One region of the Streptomyces sp. NPDC025651 genome, then DNA from elsewhere that is predicted to be linked to it. Evidence: riboswitches for the same ligand, from Rfam matches in the RefSeq annotation. Region 1 holds a riboswitch; each other region holds the start of a gene.
What was found. A riboswitch is a leader RNA that binds a small molecule or an ion and turns the genes downstream of it on or off. The one in region 1 is predicted to bind cyclic di-AMP.
Positions count from the first base shown of each region.

Region 1 (4,840 bases):
TGCCCGCCGATGACCTCGCCCTCATCAGGTGGCACATGGGCCAGGAGCCGGACGCGCAGGACCCCGACGGCGGGGAGTACCCGCCGCTTGAGGAGTACCTGCCGCTTGAGGAGTACCCGCTACTTTCGGCCAGGGGACCCGCGGCGCGGATCGAGGGTGTACTGATCGGCGAACTGCGGCAGAGCGAGCGAGGCTGGTCCCTCACCGCCCGCCAGGAAGTGCACCCCGACGAGTTCGACGCCCTGCGCTTCCTCGCCACCTGGCTCGCGGCGCGGACGACGACGGTCGGCACCATCGGTCACCTGCGCTTTCTCGAGGATCACCTGCCCGACGTCCTGATCGCGGAGTCCGGCTCGGCATGCCGCGTCCGCCCGCTCGCGCAGACCACGGAGAGCGACCTCCTGCCCGACCCCTGGGTGTGACACCCCCCGACGGGACCGCTCAGCAGACCGTCCAGATCCAGCCGAGCGGCGTGAGGCCGCGAGCGCGGGCCACCGAGCGGGAGGCCCGGTTGGCGACCGTGGTGCTGTAGAACAGCACCTCTCTGTCACGGCGCACACGACGGGACCAGGCGGCGACCGTGGCCGGGGCGAGGCCGCGACCGCGGAAGTCCGGGCGGGTCCAGATGCCGGCCTCCGCCGCGTGGGCGTTCCCGGCCGGGGTGTGACAGATCGACACGGGCGCGCCGTCGTGCACGGCCATCGCCCACTCCCCCGCCGCTCCGCAGATCAGCTCCGCCCACTCGCCTGGCTGCCAGGTGCCGGGGCGGGTCAACTGCCGTGCGGCGTCCCGCCCCTGCTCGTCCGAGAGCAGGAGGGGCAGGGGCGCGGCGGGGTCCACGACGAGCGGGTCCGGGAAGGTGGAGCAGGGGCCGCCCTCGACCGAGGCGGGCTCACCGGCCGCCCTCAGGGCGGAGGCCAACCGCACGAGGACGGCCGGGGCCTCACCCGGCGCATACGGCTCCCCTGCGCCCCCGAAGCGTCGTCGCCACCCCCGAAGCCGTCGCCCCCCCGAAGCCGCCCCCACTGTCGCGGCGGTCATCCGGGAGAGCGACGCCCGCCCCCAGCGCCAGCACCCGCGCTCCCGGAGACCAGGGCAGGCCCGCGCGCACCGCGGGGTCGGTCACCGTCCGCACCTCTCCTGCCCCCACCGGCCCCAGTCCGTGGACGACGTCCACTTCGAGGGTGAGGAGCGCCCGTTCATCCCGTTCCGTCGCGTCTCGTCCCATGACCCGAAAAGGGGAACGCGGATCCCGTACGGCCCGACATCACTTTTCCCCACCCCCACGGAACGTACGTCCTGTACATTTTTTACAGAGACCGGACCGCTCCGCGACCGGAAGAAGAGAGGCGTGCCATGAACCGTCCGTCCGCCCGTTACGTCCTGCCCGAGTTCACCGAACGCACCAGCTCGGGGGACGCGGACCCTGGATCCGTACTCCAAGCTCCTCGAAGAGCGGATCGTCTTCCTCGGCACCCCCATCGACAACACCTCGGCGAACGACGTGATGGCCCAGTTCATGCACCTGGAATACCTCGCGCCGGACCGCGACATCTCCCTCTACATCAACTCCCCCGGCGGCTCGTTCACCGCGATGACCGCGATCTACGACACGATGCAGTTCGTCACCTGCGACGTGGAGACGACCTGCCTCGGTCAGGCCGCGTCCACCGCCGCCGTGCTGCTGGCCGCGGGCACCCCCGGCAAACGGTTCGCGCTGCCCGGCGCGCGCGTGCTGATCCATCAGCCCTCCGTCGCCGAGCCGTTCCAGGGTCAGGCCAGCGACCTCGCGATCCAGGCCGACGAGATGCTGCGCAGCCGACGGATGCTGGAGGAGATGCTCGTTCGGCACACGGGGCAGAGCCCCGAGCGGATCACCGCGGACATCGAGCGGGACAAGATCCTCGACGCCCGGGCGGCACTGGAGTACGGGCTCGTGGACCGGATCATCCCGAACCGCAAGACCTCGCTCGCCACGCGCGACCCGAGGTGAGCCCTCGATGCTGCCGCCCGAACTGCCGCCCCTGCCGGCGCTCACCCGCGCCGAGGCCGACCTGATCGACCGCTATCTCGAGGTCGTCGACCTGGTCGGCAGGATCAACCCGGCGCGCGCCGAGCACACCTACCGCGGCCTGCGTGCCGCCCAGGCCCTGGTCGGCAGGGCGACCGCCCTGCGGGACGCGCTCACGCTCATGCACCAGCGGGGCGAGAGCGAGGTGCACACCGCCACGCTCGCCGACGCCCTGCGCGTCCTCGACGGCGAACGGCGCTCCCTGCGGGTCACCGTGCCGCCCCCGCCCGGCAGTTGACCCCGCGCGGAGCGCCCCGCACCCTTCCGCGGAACGTCCCGGACCGCTTCGAAACGGACCAGACGGGCTACCTCGGACGACGTAGCGGGGCGCCCGCCGGCAGGCCCTGGAGAGTTGCGCCAGGTGTGTACAGCACGGACGGAATGGCACATTCCGATGCTGGTCGAGCCGTCGTCGGGCCATGCCTCCGCAACCCGGATTCGTCGGTGTCCACCCGAACGGGTCAGTCGTGAGGAGCCTCACAAAACACCGTTTCGGCTCGGTTTTTTCGCCCTTGTCGGGTCAAGATCCCTTCCGACGACAAGCCCCCGCCACAGCGGCGGGGCGGTCCGGGCGGACGCCGAGTCCTGCCGCCACCCGGATGACCGGTCGACATCGGTGCAACGGCAGGAGTGGAGGACCCAGGCATGACGGGCCCGTCCGGGAAGTCCGGACGACGCCCTTGGGGTGAAGCCGCAGAGCACGACGCGGCCGGGCATCTTCGCCTGCCCGAACCCGACAGGTCATCCTTCACAGGCGGCTGACGAAGGGTTGCGCATGACTGCGCTGAATCATGTTCCGTCGCTGCTCAGCAGGACCGGTGCCGCATCGGTCCTCACGCTCGCCGTCGTGGGCGGCACCGTCGTGGCCCCCGGGCTCGCGTCGGAGGCCGAGGCGGCCACACACGGGACGAAGGCGCTCAAGATCGCGGCGTCCAAGAAGGGCTCCCCGTACCGCTACGGGGCAGCGGGTCCCACCCGGTTCGACTGCTCGGGTCTGACGCTCTACTCCTTCAAGAAGACGGGCAAGAAGCTGCCGCGCACCGCCGCCGCGCAGTACAACAAGACCAAGCACATCTCGAAGTCCCAGCGCACCAAGGGCGACCTGGTGTTCTTCCACTCCGGCCGGAACGTCTACCACGTCGGGATCTACGCGGGTAACAACAAGATCTGGCACGCCCCGAAGACGGGGACCGTGGTGCGTCTGGAGAAGATCTGGTCCAACAGCGTCTGGTACGGCCGGGTCCGCTGACCCCGCCGCAGTCGGTCGGCGCGCTCCTCGCACCGTCAGGTGCCGGTGCCAGGAGCGCGCCGATCGCGGTTTCGGGGAACCGTTCCAGGCCCGGCCTCACACCATCAGGGGCTCGATGAGGAGCACCAGGCCCAGTGCGCCCAGTGCGGTGCCGGTGACGGCCTCGACGGCGCGGGCGGTGCGCGGCCTGCGCAGCCACCGGCCGAGCCGGTCCACGAGCAGCGCCACGACCGGGAACCACAGCAGGGCCAGCGCCACCACGATCGCCGCGAGCAGCAGAGTCCTGGGCATCGCGGGGCTGCCGTCCGGCACGAACTGGGGCAGCACGCTGAGGAAGGTGATCGACGCCTTGGGGTTCAGGGCGTTGGTCAGGAAGCCCTCGCGCAGACCGCCGCCCTGGGCCGCAGGTTCGCCCGCCGATCCGGTGCGCGGCCGCGCCGCCGACCGCAGCGCGCGGGAGGCGAGCACCAGTACGTAGAGGGCGCCGATCAGTTGCAGCGCCCTGAAGAGCGCGGGCACGGCGGCAAGGACCGCGGCGACGCCCGCGACCGCCAGCGCCGTGTGCACCAGGAGCCCGCCCGCGACACCGACCGCGCAGGCCACTCCGGCCCGCCGGGAGACCAGGGCGTTGCGTACGACGACGGTGAAGTCGGCGCCCGGCATGGCGACCATGCCCGCGGCGACGCCGGTGAAGGCGACCAGTTGTGCGTCCATGGGCCCAGCGTGCCCGGCCGAAGCCTTCAGCAGGTATGTGGAATATTCTGGGTCTGCCTTAAGCAGGCGTTCAGGGAGCTTCCATGTACGACCCCACGCGTCTCGCCGCGCTCGTCGCGGTCTCCGAGGCCGGTTCGATCACGCGGGCCGCCGAGCGCCTCGGCTACACCGTGCCCGCGCTCTCCCAGCAACTCGCCAAACTGGAGCGGGAAGCGGGCACCGCGCTTCTCGTACGTCACCACCGCGGGGCCCGGCTGACCGGCGCGGGTGAGCTCCTGGTGGGCCACGCCCGCCGGGTGCTCGACGAGATGGAGCGGGCACGGCACGAACTGGCGCGGCTCGCCGGGCTCTCGGGCGGGCGGCTGCGCGTGGCGACCTTCCCGACGGCGGGCATCCATCTGCTGCCGCCCGTCCTGAGCGCCTTCCGCAGGGCCCACCCCGATGTCGAGCTGACGGTGACGGGACACGAACCGCCCTTCGGTGTCGCGGCCGTGGCGGCGGGCGAGGTCGATCTGGCCCTCACGCACACCTATGAGCCGGCCGACCCGGTGCCGCTGCCCGCCGCCGTGTCGGCCGAGCCGGTCCTGGTCGAGGAGCTGGTCCTGGTGACCCAGCCCGGCCACGCGCTCAGCGGCGCGACCTCCCGGCTGCCGCTCGCCGACCTCGCCGGGCAGCCGCTCATCAGCATGGCTCCGGACCATCCGCCCCGGCAGGCCGTGGAGCGGGCCCTCGCGCGAGCCGGTGCCGCGCCCGCGGTCCTCGTCGACACGCCGGGGTACGCGCTGGTGTGCGCCCTGGTCAGTGCG
Region 1 covers NZ_JBVHLZ010000003.1:258,904-263,743, forward strand. The annotation lists gene ACZ4D5_RS13425 (hypothetical protein) at 1-422, shown strand, start outside; gene ACZ4D5_RS13430 (GNAT family N-acetyltransferase) at 442-921, opposite strand; partial or broken gene ACZ4D5_RS13435 (ATP-dependent Clp protease proteolytic subunit) at 1,357-1,993, shown strand; gene ACZ4D5_RS13440 (hypothetical protein) at 2,001-2,309, shown strand; cyclic di-AMP (ydaO/yuaA leader) riboswitch at 2,667-2,843, shown strand; gene ACZ4D5_RS13445 (C40 family peptidase) at 2,847-3,320, shown strand; gene ACZ4D5_RS13450 (LysE family translocator) at 3,417-4,034, opposite strand; gene ACZ4D5_RS13455 (LysR family transcriptional regulator) at 4,118-4,840, shown strand, end outside.

Region 2 (4,840 bases), on a different contig from region 1:
GGACGGCCGCGAGGCCGGAGCGCGAGGCGACCTCCTGGAGCGGGCCCTCGTAGGTGTCGCGGGAGACGAGGTTGTAGTGCGGCTGCAGCGCGACGTAGCGCGCGAGGCCCTCGCGGTCGGAGAAGTCGAGGGACTCCTGGAGCCGCTCGGGCGTGATGTTGGAGGCGGCGACGGCACGCACCTTGCCGGCCGTCACCAGCTCGTCGAGCGCCCCGATGATCTCCTCGACAGGCACCGACGGGTCGTCGTAGTGCGTGTAGTAGAGGTCGATGTAGTCGGTGCCGAGGCGCCGCAGGGACGCGTCCGCGGCGCCCTTGATGGTGCTCACGGAGAGGCCCTTGTACTCGGGGAGGGCGCCGACCTTCGTCGCGACGACGACGTCGGAGCGGTTGCCGCGCTCGGCCAGCCACTCGCCGATGAGGGTCTCGGACTCGCCGCCCTTGTTGCCCTCCACCCAGAACGAGTAGGCGTCGGCGGTGTCGATGAAGTTGCCGCCCGCCGCGGTGTAGGCGTCGAGCACGGCGAAGGACGCCGCGCGGTCGGCGGTCCAGCCGAAGACGTTGCCGCCGAGGGAGAGGGGGAAGACCTCGAGGTCGGATGAGCCAAGTGTGCGAAGAGACGTCATACGTTCCTCAACACGCTTACCGGAAGCGGCATTCCGTAAAGGCGGCGGCCTGGGCACGCAGCCCCGTCCTGCGGACACGCCGGACCGGCAGCCCTGGCGTCGGGGGGTCGCCGCCAGGACCGCCGGAGTTCCTGGGGTGCGTCAGGGGTTGAGGCCCTTGCTCTGCAGCCAGCCGAGGGGGTCGATGCCGGTGCCGTCGGGCGTGTGGACCTCCAGGTGGAGGTGCGGCCCGGTGACGTTGCCGGTCGCGCCGACGCGTCCGATGACCTCGCCCGTGGTGACCTTCTGGCCGGCGCTGACGTTCAGCGAGGACTGGTGGCAGTACCAGATCTCCGTGCCGTCCTCGAGCTCCAGGACGGTGCGGTAGCCGTAGGCCCCGGCCCAGCCCGCCTCCTTGACGGTGCCGGTGTGCACGGCCTTGAGCGGGGTGCCGGTGGGCGCGGCGAAGTCCAGGCCGGTGTGGTGGCCGGAGGACCACATGGATCCGGCGTCGCCGAAGTGCGAGGTGAGGGTGTACGAGGAGGTGGGGATGGCGTAGCTCTTGGCGAGCTTGGCCAGGCGCTCGGCCTCGGCCTTGGCCTTCCTGGCCTCCTCTTCCTTCTTCTTCTTGGCGGCGGCCTTGGCCTCCGCCTCCTTCTCCGCGGCCTTCTGCTGTGCGGCGGCCTCTTCGGCGGCCTTCTTGACGGCGGCGTCCTCGGCCGCGGTCTGCACGGCGGCGTCCGCCTGGTTCTGCTGGTTCTCGGCCTGCTGCATGATGCGGGCGCGCAGTGCCTCGCCCGCGTCGGTGGTGCCCTGTTCGGCGTCGGTGGTGCTGACGCCGGCGGCGGTGAGGGGGGCAGCGGCGGCCGCGGTGGTCGTGGTGTCCGACGCGTCGTCGTCGGATATCAAAGAGCCCACGCCCGGAAGGGACTTGGCCTCGGGCAGCGAGTCGGTGACGGTGCCCAGGTCGGGCATCGATATGGAGACCGGCGGCTTGCCGCCCTGCGCGGTGGCGATGCCGCCCGCGCCGACGGCGGCGATGACGCCCACGCCGAGGACGGTGGAGCTGCGGGCGAGTCCGCCGCCGCTCTTCTTGTGCACACGGTGCCTGCCGCGGACGGGACGGATGGACTCCTCGGTGGGGTTCCACTCCTCGAAGGGTGCCTCGTCGTACGAACCGAAGTCGTCGTCATTCGGCACGTACACGGCTCGGGGGGCAGGCCGGTTGGACGCCACTGGGGCGCACTCCTTTCCTTCCTTCTCGCCTACCGGGTTAGCTGACGGGTTCGGAGCAGGAAGGTCTCCTACGAACATCTGGCACGGATGCACAGATGCCCGATTCACCCCAAGTTGGTGGTTCCCCGGCTCCCTTGCGGGATTAGGCGCGTGCGCACGGAGCCGCCTCGAGTGACGGCTGGGACGACCGCGCTGCGTTATCGAACGTTAATAGACGGCAGGTCGGTATTCCAAGCCGTTCCGGTTGATCGTTAACGCTCTTCGGCCGTACTTACCGGGACACGAGGGTTCGGAACGGGGCGAGTTGACCCCACCCGCACGCACACCGGAGCTTCACATTCTCTTGACAGTACGTCAGTTGTTATGCGGAGGGGTGCTCTTCAGTCACGCGGTGTCACCGGGGGCTCGGGGGCGGGCGTCCCCTCGGAATCGTCGGCGGTCGGCCGCCGCACCGCGAGAAGCGCCATGTCGTCCGTCGCGGCGCCCCCGGTGTGCCGCCGCACCTCCTCCGTGAGCGCGGCGAGCAGCGCGTGCGGCCCTCCGCGCCCCGGGAAGATCCGCCCGCCGAGCCGGGCCGCCGGATCGTAGAACTCCCCCGCCACGTCGCGCGCTTCCGACAGGCCGTCCGTGTACAGGAGCAGCATCGCGCCGGGCGGGAAGTCCGTCTCGTCCGCCCGGTCCGGCCAGGTGCCGAGCTCGCCCATGCCGAGCGGCAGGGCGGGCTCGCTCGCGGAGAGCACGCACAGACGCCCGTCGCCGCGCAGCAGCAGCGGCGCCGGGTGCCCGCGGTTGATCAGCCGTACGACGCCCTCGCCGTGCCGGATCTCGGCGAGGACCGCGGTGGTGAACCCCTCGAAGGCGTCGAGCCCGTCGCGCCGGGTGCCCTCGCGCGCGAGGGCCCGCTCCAGACGCTGCGCCACCGCCTCCAGGGTGGCCTCCTGCTCGGCGGCCTCGCGGAAGGCGCCGATGACGACGGCGACCGCGGCGACCGCGCCCATGCCTTTCCCCCGTACGTCGCCGACGATGAGCCGTACGCCGTGCGGGGTGTCCTGCACCGCGTACAGATCGCCCCCGATGAACGCGTCGGCCTGCGCGGCCTCGTACCGCGCCGCGATGTCGAGCCCGCCGATGCGCGGATCCGGCTCGGGCAGCACGGCGCGCTGGGTGGCCTCGGCGATGGAACGGGCGGTGGCGAGCTTGGCGTTGCCGCGGCGGACGACGCGGTTGATGACGATCGCGAGGGCGGCCACGGTCATCACGGTGATCAGCTCGGTGACGGCCTCGACATGGCTGTTGGCCGATCTGCCGTAGTGCAGGAAGAAGACGGCGGCCGAGGCCGCGACGCCGGTCAGGACGGTGTTGGCCAGCGAGTAGAAGGGGGCGGCGATCAGCGGGGCGGCCGTGAACAGGGGCGCCGCGGTGAAGTCCGGCGGGGTGAACACGTCGAAGACGACGCCGACGATGAGGAGCAGGAAGGGCAGGGATCTGACGAAGGCCCACTCGTGGGTGGCCTCCCGGCTGGTGGCACCGCTGTCGCCGGATCCTCCTCGCTGCCCCACCGCTTGTCTCCCGCCGACTCCGCGCCCATCACCGCGCTCCATCCAGGCTTCCCGCAGCGGGGGAAGGGTGCGACCTGATGTGGGCCGTCCGGGTTACGGGACCGACCGGACGACGGGACCGGGAAAACACCTGAGGCCGGGAAGCTGATGCTTCCCGGCCTCAGGCCTTCAGTAGCGGGGACAGGATTTGAACCTGCGACCTCTGGGTTATGAGCCCAGCGAGCTACCGAGCTGCTCCACCCCGCGTCGGTGAACACAACAGTACGCCATCCGGAGGGGTGCGTCGAACCACTTACGCGTTGCCCGCGTGCGTGAGGGTCTCCCAGGCCACGAAGAGGCCGTCCGTGCCCTCGGGCCGCCGCCGCTCCGTGTACTTCTCGGTCTGCGGCATCTCCAGCTCCAGCCGCCCCCGCAGATGGTTGAGGCCGACCTCCGTGTCGGGCCCCATGTCGCGCTGCACCTTGCCGCCGCACAGCCAGTCCGGGGCCTTGGCGCCCAGCTGGTACGCGGAGTGGAACTCGAAGGCGGCCCGCAGCCGTTCCTGGACCTCCCCGTACAGGTCGACGCCCTGGTGGTGGGCGGTCTCCGCCATGTGGGAGGTGGCGGCGAGCGCGTAACCGGCGTGCTTGAAGTTGCGGCAGGTCTCCTGGGAGAGCCCGTCGGCGAAGGTGTCCTGCCCGAACCAGTAACTCGTCAGCTCGGCGGCGGTGTCGATGCCGCTGCCCTCCGGGGAGACGGGCAGCTTCCCGTCGGACTCCAGGTAGAAGTACGCGGGCACGCGCGTCCTGAAGTGGTGCACGGCCTTCTCGAAGGTGGCGTGGTCGTCGAGGAAGACGGCCATGGCCATGGTGGCGTCGGCCATCACGAGGTCCCAGTTGCCGTTGAAGTCGGCGGAACCGTCCTTGACCTGGGGCAGATAGGCGTTGCGCAACATCCGCTCGAAACGCAGCAGTTGACCGTCGGTCCAGCCGTCGTAGGTGTAGCGCACGGCCTCGGCGGCGCGGGCCCAGGACGAGGCGGCCCAGGCGGTCTGCAGCCCGGCGTTGGCCTCGGTGTGCTTGGTGATCACCCTCGACCAGGCGTCCATGATCTGCACGGCCTTCTCGGCGTGCGCGCGGTCCTTGGTGACGTTCCAGAGAAGGGCCTGGGTGTACGCGGCCAGGGCGTCCTCACGCTCTTCGACGCAGCCGCGGCCGGGGCGGGTGTCGGGCGGGCACTCCACGACGGCGTACGGAGTGGCCCGGTAGTCGGCGGCCCCGTACTTGCTGTCGCGCATCTGCTCGAACGCCGTCAGCCAGGGCTGCTCCTTGGCCCGGACGTGCGCGCGGACCCGGTCGAGCTGCGCCTTGCCGACGAGGACGCCGGGGTGGGTGAACGGCAGGTCGAGCGGCCGGGCGGCGGCCCGGGGGGCCGAACCCTTCTTGCCGCCGCCACCGCAGGC
Region 2 covers NZ_JBVHLZ010000002.1:920,553-925,392, reverse strand. The annotation lists gene ACZ4D5_RS12260 (aldo/keto reductase) at 1-625, opposite strand, end outside; gene ACZ4D5_RS12255 (M23 family metallopeptidase) at 767-1,840, opposite strand; cyclic di-AMP (ydaO/yuaA leader) riboswitch at 1,852-1,999, opposite strand; gene ACZ4D5_RS12250 (PP2C family protein-serine/threonine phosphatase) at 2,221-3,441, opposite strand; tRNA gene ACZ4D5_RS12245 (tRNA-Met) at 3,572-3,645, opposite strand; gene ACZ4D5_RS12240 (alginate lyase family protein) at 3,692-4,840, opposite strand, start outside.
Region 2: linked by a shared signal. The riboswitch ahead of ACZ4D5_RS12255 (M23 family metallopeptidase) and the one ahead of ACZ4D5_RS13445 (C40 family peptidase) in region 1 are both predicted to bind cyclic di-AMP.

Region 3 (4,840 bases), on a different contig from region 1:
GAGCCCCGAGCAGTCGAAGGCACTCGGGCCCGTGGCGCCCCATACGTAGGGGCTGCCGATGGCTTTGTACGCGTACGAGACGGCGGCCGCGGCACGGGCGTTGGGGGCCTTGGAGGGCGCGCCCACGGCCGCGTCGCGGCCCGCTGAACGGGCGGCCCGGTCGCCCTCGTCGTCGGCGATCCTGGCGCGCTGGTCGGCGGTGAGCCGGGACAGCAGCCGCTTCGCCTCGCCGAGCTTGTCGGTGACCGTCTTCTTGTGCTTGCGCAGCTCCGCCTGGCGCGCCGTGAGGGCGGCCAGGCGGTCGTCGGCCTCGCTGTGCAGCTGGTCGATCGAGCGGAGCTGCTTTCGTACGCCGCTGACGGCCGCGGCCTGGCGGCTGCCGGCGCGGTCGGCGAGCGCGGCGCGGTCCAGGAACTGCTCGGGGTCGGAGGAGAGCGCGAGTTGCACGGAGGGGTCGATGCCGCCCGCCCGGTACTGCGCCGCCGCGTACGAACCCAGGCAGTTGCGGGCGGAGTTGAGCTTCTCCGTCTTGCGGGCCGCCTCGTCACGCAGTTTCCTGAGCGACTTCTCGGCCTTCTCCGCCTTCTCCTCCGCGCCGTTGTACTTCTCGGTGGCTATCTCCGCCTCGTGGTAGAGCGCGTCGACCTTGGACTTCACCTCGGCGGGGCTGAGCCGCGGTTCCGCGTGTCCCGTGCCGTCGAAGGCGGTCGCCGACGCGGCTCCCGCGAGGGCCAGGGTGGCGGCGGTGCGGGCGGTGCTCCCGCTGAGCGAGCGCTGTCTGGGCTTGCGGTGCGCTGCCACGAATCGGGCTCCTTACGTGTCCGGCGGCGGCCCGCACAGGGGGAGCGGGCCGCCGCCGGGTTTCTCGGCGGTGGTGGCCGACTGCCGTCCTGGGCGGGACGACGGTGGGGAGCCGGTCACCTGCTGGAGGACGCTAAACCTGACCGTCACGGGTTGGTGACGGATTGTGCGCAACTGGCAGAAGTGGGCGGAAAAGTGACCGTGTCCGACCGTGTCGATCATGAGGTGATGTCCTCTTCCTGCGCATCGGTGACCGATGGGGCGTTTGTGGCACGCCTGCCCGCGGAGTGGTGGTACGGGGGTCCCTGCCGTGGCCCCGAGCGCCCCGGCTAGGCTCCGGCCTCATGGACGTACTCATCCATCTCTTCGTCGGCCTGCACATCATCGGCATCGCCTCGCTCCTGGGCGGCTTCCTGACCCAGATGAAGCAGATGGGTCAGGGCGCGGCCCGCTTCGGCCCGGCGATGCTGCACGGCGCGTTGGTCATGCTCGTCACCGGTGTGGCCCTGGTGGGCCTCAACCAGGCGGACGGCAACACGGTCAACAACCTCAAGATCGGCATCAAGATGGCCGTGCTGATCGTGATCCTCGCGCTGGTCTATGTGAAGCGCGACGAGGAGAAGGTCGACAAGGGCCTGTTCGGCGCGGTCGGCCTGCTGACCACGGCGAACATCTTCATCGCGGTGCTGTGGACCTGAGTTCTCCGTGAACCCGAGTGCGCCGCGGACCTGAGTTCTCCGCCTCTACGCGCGTGTGGCCCGCATCCTCCGGGGGATGCGGGCCACACGCGCGTAGAGGGTGCTTACGCGGGACGCACCACGCTGTGGATCGGCATGTAGTAGATCGACTCGACGCGGACGTTCGCGCCCGGCTTCGGGGCGTGGATCATCTTGCCGTTGCCGATGTAGATGCCCACGTGACTGATGTCGTCGTAGAAGAACACCAGGTCGCCCGGCTGGGCATCGGCGGTCTTCACGGTCGTGCCGACCTTCACCTGGTCCCACGTCGTGCGCGGCAGCGAGATCCCGGCGGCCTTCCACGCGTCCTGGGTGAGCCCGGAGCAGTCGTAGGAGTCGGGCCCGGTGGCGCCCCAGACGTACGGCTTGCCGATCTGGGCCTCCGCGAAGTCGATGACCTTCGCGGCCTTGGCGGCGTAACTGCTGTCCGTGCTCCCGGAGCCCGATCCCGATCCCGATCCGGAGCCGGTGTCGGAACCCGAACCCGATCCGGTGCCCGAGTCCTGGCCGTCCTCCTGCTCCTTCTCCTTCTGGGCCGCCTCCTCCGCCTTGCGCTTGCGCTCCGCCTCGGCGGCCTGCTTGCGGGCCAGCTCCTCGGCCTTGCGCTTGGCCTCCTGCTCCTTCTTCCGCTCGATCGCCGCGAGCCGGGCCTTCTCCTCGGCGGTCAGCTCCGAAAGCAGCTCACGGGCCTCGCCCAGCTTCTTCTGGACGGTCTGCTTGCTCGTCCTGAGGTCGTCCCGCGAGTCGCTCAGCGTCTTGAGGCTCTTCGCCGCCTTCGTACGCTGCTTCGACGCCGACACCTGCTGCGCCTGGTAGTCGTCGACGGCCTTCTTCTGGCGCTCGGTGAGCCGGTCCGACAGGTGGTTCTGGTCGAAGTAGCCCTGCGGGTCGTCGGCGAGCATCATCGTGGCCGTGTCGGAGACGGCGCCGGTGCGGTACTGCGCGGCGGCGAAGGAGCCGAGCTCCTGGCGCGCCTCGTTCAGCTTGTCGGTGCGCTTGGCCACGTCGTCGAGCAGGCGGTCGACCTTCTTGCGCTGCTTGTCGGTGCGTTCCTTGGCCGAGTTGTACTTCTGGGTGGCCACGCCCGCCTGGTGGTAGAGGTCGTCGACCTTCTTCTGGACCTCTTCGAGGCTGGGCTTCGTCGGTGCGGAGGGCGCGGCCTGCGCGCTCTGCGACAGGAGGGCCACGGAGGTGAGGGCCGCCGTCGTGATACCGATGGCGGGGGTCGTGCGTATTCCGGCTGCCCGGGTCCGCGGCTTGCGGTGCGACGCCAAGGAGGCGACTCCTTCCGTAGACCGCCTACCGGGTTAGCTGTCGGGTTCGGGCGGGTGGTCCGGAAGGTTGCCCTACAGCCCCGTACTTCGTGCTTCGTACGGGACCGATTCACCCCAAGGTCTTGGTGGGTCCCCGGCTCCGAACATGTCGGACTCGGCGGAGGCCACCCGTTCCCGGCGGGGTTCGCCGGTGGGGGACGAGCGGCCCGCCGGGCACGCTAGCCAACTCGTGTGGTCCGTGTGAAGGTTGATGTTCGATATGCCCGATACATTTTCGTGACGTTACGAGGCCCTTGACGCGGCCGCGCCGGACGGATGCGGAGTGTGACCGTCCGGGGGCGGGGCGTAGGCGGGGCGTAGGCGGGGCGTCGCTCCCAGGGGAAGGTGGCCGGAACCCGGGGCGGGTTGTCAGTGGGGCCGCCTAGACTCGGGAGGCGATGAGCAGCCTCTTTGATGACAGCTTCCTGGCGGACCTGCAGCCCTCACGGGCCGCGGACGAAGAGCCCCCGCCGCCGCCCGAGGACAGCGCTCCGGAGCCCATTCCGGACGACTTGTTCGACGGGAAGTTCGACGCGCCCCTGTCCCGGGACACGCACTACCGCGACGGCGCCCCGCGCCCGGTCATCGACCCGGCCACGCTCCTCGACGGGCTGAACGAGAACCAGCGCGCGGCCGTCGTGCACGCCGGTTCCCCGCTGCTCATCGTCGCCGGCGCGGGCTCCGGCAAGACCCGCGTGCTCACCCACCGCATCGCGCACCTCCTCGCCGAGCGTGGTGTGCACCCCGGCCAGATCCTCGCGATCACCTTCACGAACAAGGCCGCGGGCGAGATGAAGGAGCGCGTCGAGCAGCTCGTGGGCCCGCGGGCGAACGCGATGTGGGTCTCGACCTTCCACAGCGCCTGCGTCCGCATCCTGCGCCGCGAGTACAAGAAGCTGGGCTTCACCTCCTCCTTCTCGATCTACGACGCCGCGGACTCCAAGCGCCTGATGGCCCTGGTCTGCCGCGACCTGGACCTCGACCCGAAGAAGTTCCCGCCGAAGTCCTTCAGCGCCAAGATCTCGAACCTGAAGAACGAGCTGATCGACGAGGAGGACTTCGCGGGCCAGGCCGCCGACGGCTTCGAGAAGACCCTCGCCCAGGCCTACGCGATGTACCAGTCCCGCCTCCGCGAGGCGAACGCCCTGGACTTCGACGACCTGATCATGACGACGGTCCACCTCCTGCGCGCCTTCCCGGACGTCGCCGAGCACTACCGCCGCCGCTTCCGGCACGTCATGGTCGACGAGTACCAGGACACCAACCACGCCCAGTACGCCCTGGTGCGCGAGCTGGTCGGCCCCTCCGGAGGCGAGGGGGACGACCCGGCCGAGCTGTGCGTCGTGGGTGACGCGGACCAGTCGATCTACGCCTTCCGCGGCGCCACCATCCGCAACATCCTCCAGTTCGAGGAGGACTACACCGACGCGACGACGATCCTCCTGGAGCAGAACTACCGCTCCACGCAGACGATCCTGAGCGCCGCGAACGCGGTCATCGAGCGGAACGAGAGCCGCCGCCCCAAGAACCTGTGGACCAACCAGGGCGCGGGCGCACGCATCACCGGGTACGTCGCCGACACCGAGCACGACGAGGCGCAGTTCGTCGCCGACGAGATCGACCGCCTCACGGACGCGGGCGACGCCAAGGCCGGCGACGTCGCGATCTTCTACCGCACGAACGCCCAGTCCCGTGTCTTCGAAGAGATCTTCATCCGCGTCGGCCTGCCCTACAAGGTCGTCGGCGGCGTCCGCTTCTACGAGCGCAAGGAAGTCCGCGACGTCCTCGCCTACCTGCGTGTTCTCGCCAACCCCGAGGACGCGGTCCCGCTGCGCCGCATTCTCAACGTGCCCAAGCGGGGCATCGGCGACCGCGCGGAGGCGATGATCGACGCGCTCTCGCAGCGCGAGAAGATCTCCTTCCCGCAGGCCCTGCGCCGCGTCGACGAGGCGTACGGAATGGCGGCCCGCTCGGTCAACGCCGTCAAGC
Region 3 covers NZ_JBVHLZ010000004.1:354,311-359,150, forward strand. The annotation lists gene ACZ4D5_RS17995 (C40 family peptidase) at 1-801, opposite strand, end outside; gene ACZ4D5_RS18000 (hypothetical protein) at 1,146-1,499, shown strand; gene ACZ4D5_RS18005 (C40 family peptidase) at 1,604-2,812, opposite strand; cyclic di-AMP (ydaO/yuaA leader) riboswitch at 2,820-2,982, opposite strand; gene ACZ4D5_RS18010 (ATP-dependent DNA helicase) at 3,250-4,840, shown strand, end outside.
Region 3: linked by a shared signal. The riboswitch ahead of ACZ4D5_RS18005 (C40 family peptidase) and the one ahead of ACZ4D5_RS13445 (C40 family peptidase) in region 1 are both predicted to bind cyclic di-AMP.

Region 4 (4,840 bases), on a different contig from region 1:
CGATCTGGTTGACCTTGACGAGCAGGGCGTTGGCCGAGTTCTCCTCGATGCCGCGGGCCAGGCGCTCCGGGTTGGTGACGAACAGGTCGTCGCCGACCAGCTGCACCTTGTCGCCGAGCTTCTCGGTGATGACGTTCCAGCCGGCCCAGTCGTCCTCGAACAGCGGGTCCTCGATGGAGACGAGCGGGTACGAGGCGACGAGCTCCTCGTAGTACTCGGTCATCTCGGCGGCCGAGCGCTCCTTGCCCTCGAACTGGTACTTGCCGTCCTTGTAGAACTCGGACGCGGCGACGTCGAGGGCGAGCGCGATCTGCTCGCCGGGGACGTAACCGGCCTGCTTGATGGCCTCGAGGATGAGGTCGAGCGCGGCGCGGTTGGAGTCCAGGTTCGGGGCGAAGCCGCCCTCGTCGCCGAGGCCGGTCGACAGGCCCTTGTCCTTCAGGACCTTCTTGAGGGTGTGGTAGACCTCGGTGCCCCAGCGCAGGGCCTCGGAGAAGGACTCCGCGCCGATCGGGGCGATCATGAACTCCTGGATGTCGACGTTGGAGTCGGCGTGCGACCCACCGTTGAGGATGTTCATCATCGGGACGGGCAGCAGGTGCGCGTTCGGGCCGCCGAGGTAGCGGAACAGCGGCAGGTCGCTGGCCTCGGAGGCGGCGTGCGCGACTGCGAGCGAGACGCCGAGGATGGCGTTGGCGCCGAGCGAGCCCTTGTTGTCGGTGGCGTCCAGGTCGAACATGGCCTGGTCGATCAGGCGCTGCTCGGTGGCGTCGTAGCCGACGAGCTCCGGGCCGATCTGCTCGATGACGGCGAGGACGGCCTTCTCGACACCCTTGCCCTGGTAACGGTTCGGGTCACCGTCGCGAAGCTCGATGGCCTCGAAGGCACCGGTGGAGGCACCCGACGGAACGGCGGCACGACCCGTGCTGCCGTCGTCGAGGCCGACCTCGACCTCGACCGTGGGGTTGCCTCGGGAGTCCAGGATTTCCCGGGCTACGACGACGTCGATGGACGGCACGAGCATCTCCTTCTGGGATGTGACGCTTTTACGCGGGCCGCTTCGGCCCTGCGTCTCCTGAGCCTAACGGGCTCCGGAGCTTCGGCCAGCCGACCGCCCGTCCCGTGGGACGGCCAAGGGCCCAAATACCCGGGAAACGGGACGGAAGCCCGTGTTTCTACTGGCCGGTAGCTCGCTAGGGGCGAACACGGGGCCGGGCCGCGCGGACCGCGGGCTCCGGTTCGCCGGCGGCGGACATGGCCCGGCCCCGGTGCGTACGGGGGATACGCGCACCGGGGCCGGGAGCCCGTGGGGACGGGGGCCGGCCGTGCGTCCGCCGAGGCACGGCCGGTGTGGAGCCCTTAGCTGAGGTGCAGCTGCTGGCCCGGGTAGATGAAGTCGGCGTCGTCGATGATGTCGCCGTTGAGCTTGTAGACCTTCTGCCAGCCGCCCTTGACCTTGTGGTCCTCGGCGATCTTGGACAGGGTGTCGCCCGTCTTGACCTTGTACTCGCCGTCGCCCTTCTTGACCGTCTTGCCGGTCGGGGTCTCGACGGTCTTCTTGGTCTCGGTCTGCGGCGTCGGCTGCGGCTTCGGCGCGGCCTGCTGCTGCGGGGCCTGCTGCTGCGGAGCGGCCTGCTGCTGCGTCTTCTGCGGCTGCGGCTTGGTCTGCTGCTGCGGCTTGGCCTGCTCCTGCGAGCCGCCGCCGTTGTACGCGGCGCCCGAGAGACCGACGCCACAGCTCGGCCAGGCGCCCTTGCCCTGGCCCGCGAGGACCTTCTCGGCGATCTCGATCTGCTGCGCCTTGCTGGCCTTGTCGGCGGTGGGCGCGTACTTGGTGCCGCCGTACGCGGCCCAGGTGGAGGCGGAGAACTGCACGCCGCCGTAGTAGCCGTTGCCCGTGTTGATGGACCAGTTGCCGCCGGACTCGCACTGGGCGACCGCGTCCCACTCGGCACCGGTGGCGGCGTTGGCCGAACCGGCCGCCATCAGCGGGGCGGCGACGGCCGCGCCGGTGACGCCGACGAGCGTGGCGACACGGGTGGCCTTGGACGGGCGACGGTGCTTGCCCTTGCCGGAAAGCAGCATGAGTTGATCCCCTACACCGACGCCTGCGAGGTGAGCTGTCGGGTTCGGGCCGATGTGGTTGCCCGGCCGCGCTTCCTAGAGCGCGACTTCACCCCTAGCCGTTTCCGGCACTTACCTTGGGTCCCCCGCTCCTGCCTACGGCGCTCTTGAGCGACGACTGTTCCCGTCCGGCCGTTGGCAGGATTCGGCGTACCGACCGGCGGGGCCCGCAGTGGCGAGCGGTCACGACCGTAGCCACGCAATCCACCGAATTTCAAAGACGATCAGGCCTTCTGAGACCCATCTCTCACTCGCGCCAAACCGGACATACGGCGCGAAGTACCCGCCCGACTCTTCGTCAACTTCCGTTACTTTTCGCCCAGATCGAGGCTCTGACCGGGGAGGATGAGGTCCGGGTCGGCCCCGACGGTCTTCTTGTTCTCGCTGTAGAGCTCGTGCCATCCGCCGTCGACGTCGAGGTCGTGCGCGATGGCCGAGAGGTTGTCTCCGGAGCGCACCGTGTACGTCCCGTCGGCGACCTCGTCCGTGCGGTCGCCGCCGCGCGACGCGTGCCGTCCCGGACGGTCGCCCTCGCCGCCGGACGGGCTCTCGTCGGCGCGGTCGCCGCGGTGGCGGCCGCCGGACGAGTCCCCGGAGCCCTCGGACGGGTCGGTCGAGTCCTCGGACTCGGGCGAAGTGGTGTCCTTCTGGCCGGACTTGCCGGAGCCGCCCTTGCCGTCGCCCTTCTCGCCCTTGTCCTCCTGGTCTTCCTTGCCGCCCTTTTCACCGGACTTGTCGTGATTCTTCTCTCGGGACTCGTCGTCCGAACCGGGCGTGTCGCTCGCCTCGTCGGAGGGCTCCGGAGTCTTGGAGGCGTCGTCGGACGGCTCGTCCGTCTCCCCCTTCTCCTTCTCCTTCTCCGAGCCCTCGGGGGCCTTGGAGTCCTTGTCCTTGCCCTTGTCGTCGCCCTTGTCCTTGTCCTTGGCGTCCTCGGAGCCGGAGGGGTCGGACGGGTCGGACGGGTCCGAGGGCTGCGGCGTGACCGGGGCGCCGGGGTCGACGTCGGCCGCGGCGCCGTCCTGGGTCAGGCCCGCGATCGGGGCGCAGCTCGGCCAGGCGGCGGTGCCCTGGTCGTCGAGGATCTGCTCGGCGACGGCGATCTGCTGCGAGCGGCTCGCCTGGTCGGCGCTCGGCGCGTACGCGAGGCCGCCGTACCGCTCCCACGTCTCCTGGGAGAGCTGGAGCCCCCCGTAGTACCCGTTGCCGGGGTTGGCGCTCCACGCGCCGCCGCTCTCGCACTCGGCGAGCTTCTCCCACGTCGTGGTCTCTGCGGCACTGGCGCTGGTCGCGCCGAGCAGCGGGATGGCGATGGCTGATCCGGTGACTCCTGCCGCGACGATGAGGGCCGGGGCTTGGCGGGGGCGTCGGTGACGACCATTGCCGGAGAGCATGCGGTTGCCTTTCGGGAGACTATTGCGGCGACTTGTGCGCCTGGGGCGCTCAAGTCGTCGTGAACGTAGCCGCAGTCGAACGCTTGTCACAAGTCGATGCAGCGGAGATCACGTAAAAGTCACATCCGTGATGGCCCGTCAGTTCGGCGTCAATCGGACGTCGTTTTCTGTGCGGTCGTGAACTCCACGGGCAGGGTGCGCAGTCCGCGCATGATCAGCCCACCACGCCACCGCAAATCGGCAGGATCCGCCGCGAGTTGCAGGTCGGGGAGGCGGCGCAGGAGCGTCGCGAGGGCGGTCTGGCCCTCCAGGCGGGCGAGCGGGGCGCCGAGGCAGTAGTGGATTCCGTGCCCGTATCCGAGGTGCTGGTTGTCGCGGCGCGACAGGTCGAGGGTGTCGGGGTCGTCGAAGCGGGCGGGGTCGCGGTCGGCGGCGGCGAGGACGACGAGGACGGGGTCGCCGGCCGCGATGTCCTGCCCGCCGACGCTGAGCGGCTCGGTGGCGAAGCGCCAGGTGGCGAGCTCGACGGGGCCGTCGAAGCGGAGCAGTTCCTCCACGCCGGTCTCCAGGAGTGCGGTGTCGCCCTCCTGGACCGCCCTCTGCAGGCGCTCGCGCTGCTCGGGGTGGGTGAGCAGGGCGTACATGCCGTTGCCGATGAGGTTGACGGTCGTCTCGAAGCCCGCGAAGAGAAGGATGAAGGCCATCGCGGCCGCCTCGTTCTCGGTGAGGTGCTCGCCGTGGTCGGAGGCGCGGATGAGGCCGGAGATGAGGTCGTCGCCGGGTTCGAGACGCTTCCTGTGGATCAGCTCGGCGAGATAGCCGCGCATCTTCTTCACGGACCGCGCGACGCCGCCTCGCGGGCCTCCGCCGTGGCGGATCATCATGCCCGCCCAGTCGCGGAAGTCGTCCTGGTCCTCGCGCGGGACGCCGAGGAGGTCGCAGATGGCGTAGATGGGGAGGGGGAAGGCGAACTCGTGGATGAGGTCGGCGGTGCCCTCTTCCGCGAACCGGTCGATGAGCTGGTCCGTCAGCTCCTGGACGCGCGGCGCGAATTCCGCGACGCGGCGCGGGGTGAACGCCTTGGAGACGAGGCGCCGCAGGCGGGTGTGGTCCGGCGGGTCGATGTTGAGCAGATGCGTCATGAGGTTGGCGCTGCGCTCACCCGGGATCCCGGTCTTGCTCCTCGCGTGCGCGGGCTCGTCGTGATGGGCGGGATTCTTGCTCAGCCGCTGATCGGCGAGGGCCTGCCGCGCATCCGCGTACCGGGTGACCAGCCAGGCCTCGACCCCGCTGGGCAGCCGCTGCTTGCTGACGGGCTCGTTCTC
Region 4 covers NZ_JBVHLZ010000010.1:295,495-300,334, reverse strand. The annotation lists gene eno (phosphopyruvate hydratase) at 1-1,024, opposite strand, end outside; gene ACZ4D5_RS31975 (transglycosylase family protein) at 1,360-2,085, opposite strand; cyclic di-AMP (ydaO/yuaA leader) riboswitch at 2,091-2,238, opposite strand; gene ACZ4D5_RS31970 (transglycosylase family protein) at 2,433-3,515, opposite strand; gene ACZ4D5_RS31965 (cytochrome P450 family protein) at 3,665-4,840, opposite strand, start outside.
Region 4: linked by a shared signal. The riboswitch ahead of ACZ4D5_RS31975 (transglycosylase family protein) and the one ahead of ACZ4D5_RS13445 (C40 family peptidase) in region 1 are both predicted to bind cyclic di-AMP.